One region of the Variovorax sp. LjRoot290 genome, then DNA from elsewhere that is predicted to be linked to it. Evidence: predicted binding sites of a transcription regulator. Region 1 holds the regulator's gene; each other region holds the start of a gene.
What was found. The regulator sigma-54, encoded in region 1, starts transcription at its own class of promoters, with help from an activator protein. The targets are predictions, from matches to a motif close to TGGCANGNAANCTGCTTT.

Region 1 (2,262 bases):
ACCGACCACAACGTGCGCGAGACGCTGGGCATCTGCGATCACGCCTTCATCATCAGCGACGGGCATGTGCTGGCACAAGGCACGCCTTCGGAGATCGTCGACAACGCCGAGGTACGACGCGTGTACCTGGGCGAGCATTTCCGGATGTAGGGGACCGTACTTCGATGAAGCAAGGGCTCTCGCTGCGCGTTTCCCAGCACCTGGCGCTCACGCCGCAGCTGCAGCAGTCGATCCGGCTGCTGCAGCTCTCCACGCTCGAATTGAGCCAGGAAGTGGAGCAGATGCTCGACGAGAACCCGTTCCTCGAACGCACGGCCGAAGAGGCGCCGCGCGAGGAGTTCGGTCTCGAGGCGGCCGATGCGCCGGTGCGCGACGAAGACCGCCAGGCCGAGGGCGAGGCTGACTTCGTCCCCGGCTCGGCCGCGGCGCCGGCCGAGGTGGCGGTCGCCGCCAACGGCGATGCCGAAGCGGCTGCGCCCGCCGACAGCGAACCCGACTGGGAGGGCGACGGTACGGTCGACCTCGCGCCCGACGACAGCGAGTGGGGCGGCGATGCGCCCGCGCGCGCCAACAACCTCGGCGACGACGAGCGCACCGATGCGACCGAGCTCGCGCGCAGCCAGGAATCGCTGCAGTCCTTCTTGCACCGGCAGGCGCTGTCGCTGCGCCTGAACGAGAACGACTGCGCCGCGCTGCGCTTCCTGATCGAATCGCTCAACGACGACGGCTACCTCGAGGATTCGCTGCCGGCGCTGGCCTCGGGCCTCGCGGGCGACGACAACGACCAGTTCGACGAACTGGTGCATCACTTCCAGGTCGCGCTGGGCCTGCTGCAGAGTTTGGAGCCGGCCGGCGTCGGCGCCCGCAGCCTCGGCGAATGCCTGACCATCCAGCTGCGCCAGCTGGCGAGCGCCAAGGAGAGCGAGGAGGAGGCCCAGGTGCGCAAGACCGCCATCGCGATCTGCAAGCAGCCGATGGAGCTGCTCGCGCGGCGCGACTTCAAGCGCCTGGCCACGCTCACGCGCAGCAACGAAGACGAGGTGCGCGCCGCACTGCAGCTGATCGCCAGGCTCGAGCCCAAGCCGGGGCGCCGCTTCGTCGACGTCGAGCGCAACATCGTCGTGCCCGACGTGATCGTCACGCGCATCGGCCACGGCACCAACGCGAAGTTCCGCGTCATGCTCAATCCCGAGGTCATGCCGCGGCTGCGCGTGCACGACATCTATGCCGGCGCGCTCAAGCAGCACAAGGGCGAGGGCAGCCAGGCGCTGTCGCAGCGGCTGCAGGAAGCGCGCTGGTTCATCAAGAACATCCAGCAACGCTTCGACACCATCCTCAGGGTCTCCAACGCGATCGTCGAGCGGCAGAAGAGCTACTTCGTGCACGGCGAGCTCGCGATGCGGCCGCTGGTGCTGCGCGAGATCGCCGACGAGCTGGGCCTGCACGAATCCACCATCAGCCGCGTGACCACCGCCAAGTACATGGCCACGCCCTACGGCACCGTCGAGCTCAAGTACTTCTTCGGCTCGGCGCTCGGCACCGAAACCGGCGGCAACGCCTCCAGCACCGCGGTGCGCGCGCTGATCAAGCAGTTCGTGAGCGCCGAGGACGTGAGGAAGCCGCTGTCCGACAGCCAGGTGTCCGAGATGCTCAAGGAGCAGGGCATCGAGTGCGCGCGCCGCACGGTGGCCAAGTACCGCGAGGCGCTGCGCATCGCGCCTGCGAACCTGCGCAAGGCACTCTAGCGATGAGTCGCCGTCCGAGTCCGCTACCAAGCTGGATTCGCCTCGGCCTGGCCTTGATGGCGGTGCTTCTTCTCGCCAGCGGCTGCGCGATGCTGCCGGCCGAATTCGAGCGCACGCCGTCCAAGGCGATGCCCTTGTCCACCGGCACCGTGCTGGGCCGCATCGCCAAGGCCTCGCAGCCGGATGCGGACCTCAGCGGCTTCCGGCTCATGCCCAGCGGCGACTTCGCGCTCAACACGCGGCTCGAGCTCGCGCGCCGCGCCGAGCGCACGCTCGACGTCCAGTACTACCAGATCGACAACGACGAGACCGGCCGCTACCTGCTGCGCACGCTGCGCGACGCGGCCCAGCGCGGCGTGCGCGTGCGGCTCCTGATGGACGATCTCTACACTGCGGGCGAGGACGAGCTGCTGCTCGCGCTGGCCGCCACGCCCAACCTCGAGCTGCGGCTCTTCAACCCGTTTCCGGCCGGGCGCGGCAGCATGCTCAGGCGCTTCTCGGCCTCGCTTTTCGACTT
Region 2 (2,262 bases), 2.3 Mb from region 1:
CGTTTCTCGATTTGTGTTTATTGCGGCTCGCGCCCCGGCGAGCGGACCGAGTTCGCGGCCGTGGCCCAGGCGGTCGGCCGCTGGATCGGCGAACGCGGCGGCCAACTGGTCTATGGCGGCGGCCGCACCGGCCTGATGGGCACGGTGGCGGAGGCCACGCGCACGGCGGGCGGCCGGGTGGTGGGCATCATTCCGAAGGCCCTGGTCGACAAGGAGCTCGCCAACCCACTGTGCGACGAGCTGCACGTCGTCGACACCATGCACGAGCGCAAGGCCATGATGGGCGAACGCGCCGACGCCTTCATCGCCCTGCCGGGCGGCATCGGCACTTTCGAGGAACTGTTCGAGATCTGGACTTGGCGCCAGCTCGGCTACCACGACAAGCCGGTCGGCATCCTGAACGTTGCGGGCTATTACGCCGGCCTGCTCGAATTTCTTGCCCACAGCGTGCGCGAGGGCTTCATGGGCGAATGGCAGATGGGGTTGATACGAGCGGGCGGCGAAGCCCCGGCCCTGCTCGAAGCCCTGGTCGAGGAAGCGGGCCGCCATCCGCGTGGCGACAAGCTCGCCGAGATGCTCTGAGCGCCCTAGACGGCGGCTTCGTCCTCTTCGCCGGTGCGGATGCGTACCACGCGCTCCACATTGGTCACGAAGATCTTGCCGTCGCCGATCTTGCCCGTGCGGGCGGCGCTCACGATTGCGTCGACACAACGTTCGACATCGGCCTCGTTGACCACCACTTCGACCTTCATCTTCGGCAGGAAGTCGACCACGTACTCCGCACCACGGTAGAGCTCGGTGTGCCCCTTCTGTCGGCCGAAGCCCTTGACCTCGGTCACGGTGAGCCCGGTGACGCCAACCTCGGCCAGGGCCTCGCGCACGTCGTCGAGCTTGAACGGTTTGACGATGGCGGTGATTTGCTTCATACGGTCTCTCTTCCGGCGGTTTCGTTGAACTTGCTGGTAGGGTAGCGCCAATCCGTAACCCGCAGCGACGATCTCGTCGATGCTCTCGGCGTCCTGCATGTAGCGTGCCAGGATGCCGTCGCATCGGCCGTCTTCGCGAGTTGCCGGCGAGGCCACCCGCTGCGAAATTATGTCATTCGCCTTCGGAAGCCATGGCTTGTCGAACGCATTCCACGCCCGGCGACTGGGACTGATACGCTCGGCGCTCGATGCGCTCAGGTTCTTCCGCCGGCTTTTTCGGCTCCTTCCTTCCCTGGCTCCAGGGCCAAGCCTACCCGCTGCTGGTATTCACCACGCTGATCTGGGGCGCCAACGCGGTGGCCGCCCGGCTCGCGGTGGGCGAGGTGTCGCCCATGATGCTGACCTTCTCGCGCTGGATCGTCTGCTGCATCGCGCTGGGCCTCAGTTCGCGCCGCCAGATCGCGGCCCACTGGCGCAGCCTGCTGCCCTCGTGGCGCTACATCACCCTCATGGGCACGGCGGGTTTCACCGGTTTCAATGCGCTGTTCTACGCCGCCGCCCATCACACGACGGCGATCAACATCGCGATCATCCAAGGCACCATCCCGGTGCTCGTGCTGGTGGGCAGCCTGTTCTTCTTCCGTACCCGGATCAGCTGGCTGCAGCTCGCAGGCGTGGTGCTCACCATCGCGGGCATCGCCGTGGTGGCTTCGCGCGGCCAACTGGCCTTGCTCGCGGACCTGGCCTTCAACATCGGCGACGTCTGGATGATCATCGCCAGCCTGCTCTATGCCGGCTACGCGCTTGGCCTGCGCCGCCGCCCGCAAGTGCCGGCCATCGTGTTCTTCGCCGCCACGGCGGCAGTGGCCTGCCTCGTCTCGGTGCCGCTGGTCGCGGCAGAAATCGCGATGGGCGACTTCTTCATGCCGACGCCGAAGGGCGTGGCGCTGATCCTCTTCATCGGACTTCTGCCCTCCTTCATTTCGCAGATCAGCTTCATCCACGTAGTCGGCCTGATCGGTCCCGCGCGGGCCGGCGTCTTCCTCAACCTGGTGCCGATCTTCGGGCCGCTGCTGGCCGTCCTCGTGCTGGGCGAGGCGCTGTCGACCTATCACGCGGTGGCGCTGGCCCTGGTGCTTGGCGGCATCTACATTGCCGAAACCCTAGGCACACGCAAGCGTTGACGAGGCTCCTTTGACCAACCCTGTCATCCGCATTCACGGCGCGGCATCCGAGATCGATGCCGCGGCCTGGGACGACTTGCTGGCCACGCAGGCCGCGCCCTCCCCCTTCATGCGCCATGCCTACCTGGACGCCTTGCACCAGAGCGCCAGTG
Region 3 (2,262 bases), 270 kb from region 1:
ATCGGTGGACAGGCCGCGCGCCCCACAGCTTCCTCCACCACCAAGCGGCCAGCACCATGACCAGCAACCCCAGCATGCCGGCGCGCGATTGCGTCAACGCCAGACCAATCAGCAAAAACGCCGCGGCGAGCAAAGCTGCGGCGAGCCCCAACTGCCTGCGCCAAACACCCCAGCCGCAGGCCAGCAAGCCCCAGAGGAGCAAGGTGGCAAGTTGGTTGGGCTGCGACATATTGGCATAGGGGCGAGCGCCATCTGAACCGACCGTCCAGACATCCAGGGTGCCGCGGTCGGCCGATCCCAGCCATTGCTGGAGTTGCAGTGCCACCGAAATGATCGCGGCGATACCAATGGCCGAAAACAAGATATCGCCCATCCAGACGGGTCGCCAGCCTTGCCACCGCTGGCCTACCATCAGAGCCAGCAGGAATCCCGCTATATACGCGCTGGCGATCCAGGCCTGCCCAGCAAACGGCAAAAGCCCGAAAGCATATTGCGCAAAAGGCAGCGGAACCAGAAGCGCGACGATCAGTACCAAGCCGTCCCAAATGACGACCTGCCGCGCCCGCACCATGACCACCAGCCCGATCAGCGCCAGCACCGTCGCAATCCAAGCGTCGCAATGAAACGAAGTCCATGGCTTCGAGTGATTGGGCAACAACCAAGCCAACGAGAGCGAGGCGGAGGCCATGGCTGCCCAGACGGGCGCGAGTGAGGTTTGGGACAGTCGATTCATCAAGCTAGGCGATATTTGAACTTCGCCATAAAAAAAAGCCCCGATTGGGGCTTTTTTTGTCAAGTCAGCTTAGATGCGACATTCATTGGGGACGTATTTGTTCTTCGCAGCAGCCGACACTTTGCACACCCACTTGATGGGGCCTGACGGCAGGGTACCGTTGACCAAAGCTACGCCATTGGCGGTCGGGGTCAGCGTGATGCTCAAAGCTCCTGCATTAGCAGTGGTTGTGAGCGAAATAACGCCCGTACCGATAGCTGTGGACATGACTTCGAGATTTTTCAGCCCCGATCCAAGTGCGATGTCGTCGACGCCAGCATTGAGAGAAGCGCCATTGGCAGCATTTTCACCAATGGTCGATTTTGCGCCAGATGCGATAACCAGTGCTTCAGTCACACGCGCACGCACTGTGTAGTCCTGATACGCCGGCAGCGCCACAGCAGCCAAGATACCGATGATCGCCACAACGATCATCAATTCGATAAGGGTGAAACCCTTTTGCACGTTGCGTGCGATGGAACGACGGTTCATTTCAAGAAACTCCAGTTGGTTGAAGGACCCGAGGAAGGCCCCCGGTGCGTTCAACCTCCGCAGCATCTGTGCCATCCCGGCTGCTCGCCTCTGAAGCAAACCTTGGTGTGCATTTGTTCACGCCGGAGTTACAACAGGTGACACAACCTGTTGCATATGCCACACGCGGGATGACAAATTTTGTCAGTCAACCACCCACAGTGGTCAGACCTGCAGCACCCCCGCCGCCTCCAGCCACCGAATGTCCCACCCCTTCGTGCCATGCGTCTGCGAGCCGTCGGCCAGCATGTCGATCTGGCTCATGATTTCTTCGGTTTCAGCCGGCTTGGTGTGCGTGATGTAGATCGGATAACTCTTGCCGGGGGCGATATGGGCCAGTTCGTCGGCCAAAGTCGCGGGCGACAAATGCAAGCTGCGCTGCGCCAAAGCCTGCTCCCGATTGCTAAAAGCCGTTTCAATGACCAGCATACCCACATCAAGCTGGTTCACCCGCAGCCAGAAGGCCGGATTACGCTCGGTGTCCCCGCTGAAAACCCAGTTCGGCCCGCCCTCGGCGCAGCGCACCGCGTAGCCGCAGGCCGGTACGGTGTGCACGGCCGGCAGCACTTCGATGTTCTTGAGCGCCCGGGTTCCCAACTCGAACTGCTGACCAACCACGATGTCATGAAAGCTCACAAACGGCGCCTCGCGACTTGGAATGCTCGCGAAATCCGGCCAAATGACGTTGTTGAACACATGGGCGCGCAGCGCCTCGATAGTTGCGCGCAGCGCATGCACGCGCAGCGGCTTGTTGCGGCAGCTGGCCACGGCGTCGATCATCAGGGGCAGCGCGGCGATGTGGTCCAGGTGCGAATGGGTGAGCACCACATCGTCGATGGCGGCCATTTCGTCCAAGCTCAGGTCGCCGACGCCGGTGCCGGCGTCGACCAGCAGGTCGCTGTCGACCAGGAATGACGTCGTGCGGCAGTCCTTGGCGATGGCGCCCGAGCAACCCAACA

Region 2: ACSQ9A_RS15185 (P-II family nitrogen regulator) is a predicted target of sigma-54. The motif match lies at 1,019-1,036, and genes of this name have one in related genera.
Region 3: ACSQ9A_RS27605 (pilin) is a predicted target of sigma-54. The motif match lies at 1,321-1,338, and genes of this name have one in related genera.

Annotation. Positions count from the first base shown of each region.
Region 1 is NZ_CAXURW020000001.1:5,328,201-5,330,462, reverse strand. Features, by position in the region: gene lptB (LPS export ABC transporter ATP-binding protein) at 1-150, shown strand, start outside; gene ACSQ9A_RS26325 (RNA polymerase factor sigma-54) at 165-1,745, shown strand; gene ACSQ9A_RS26320 (phospholipase D family protein) at 1,748-2,262, shown strand, end outside.
Region 2 is NZ_CAXURW020000001.1:3,048,901-3,051,162, forward strand. Features, by position in the region: gene ACSQ9A_RS15180 (TIGR00730 family Rossman fold protein) at 1-582, shown strand, start outside; gene ACSQ9A_RS15185 (P-II family nitrogen regulator) at 588-926, opposite strand; gene ACSQ9A_RS15190 (DMT family transporter) at 1,175-2,110, shown strand; gene ACSQ9A_RS15195 (GNAT family N-acetyltransferase) at 2,121-2,262, shown strand, end outside.
Region 3 is NZ_CAXURW020000001.1:5,598,840-5,601,101, forward strand. Features, by position in the region: gene ACSQ9A_RS27600 (Wzy polymerase domain-containing protein) at 1-688, opposite strand, end outside; gene ACSQ9A_RS27605 (pilin) at 803-1,264, opposite strand; gene ACSQ9A_RS27610 (3',5'-cyclic-nucleotide phosphodiesterase) at 1,469-2,262, opposite strand, start outside.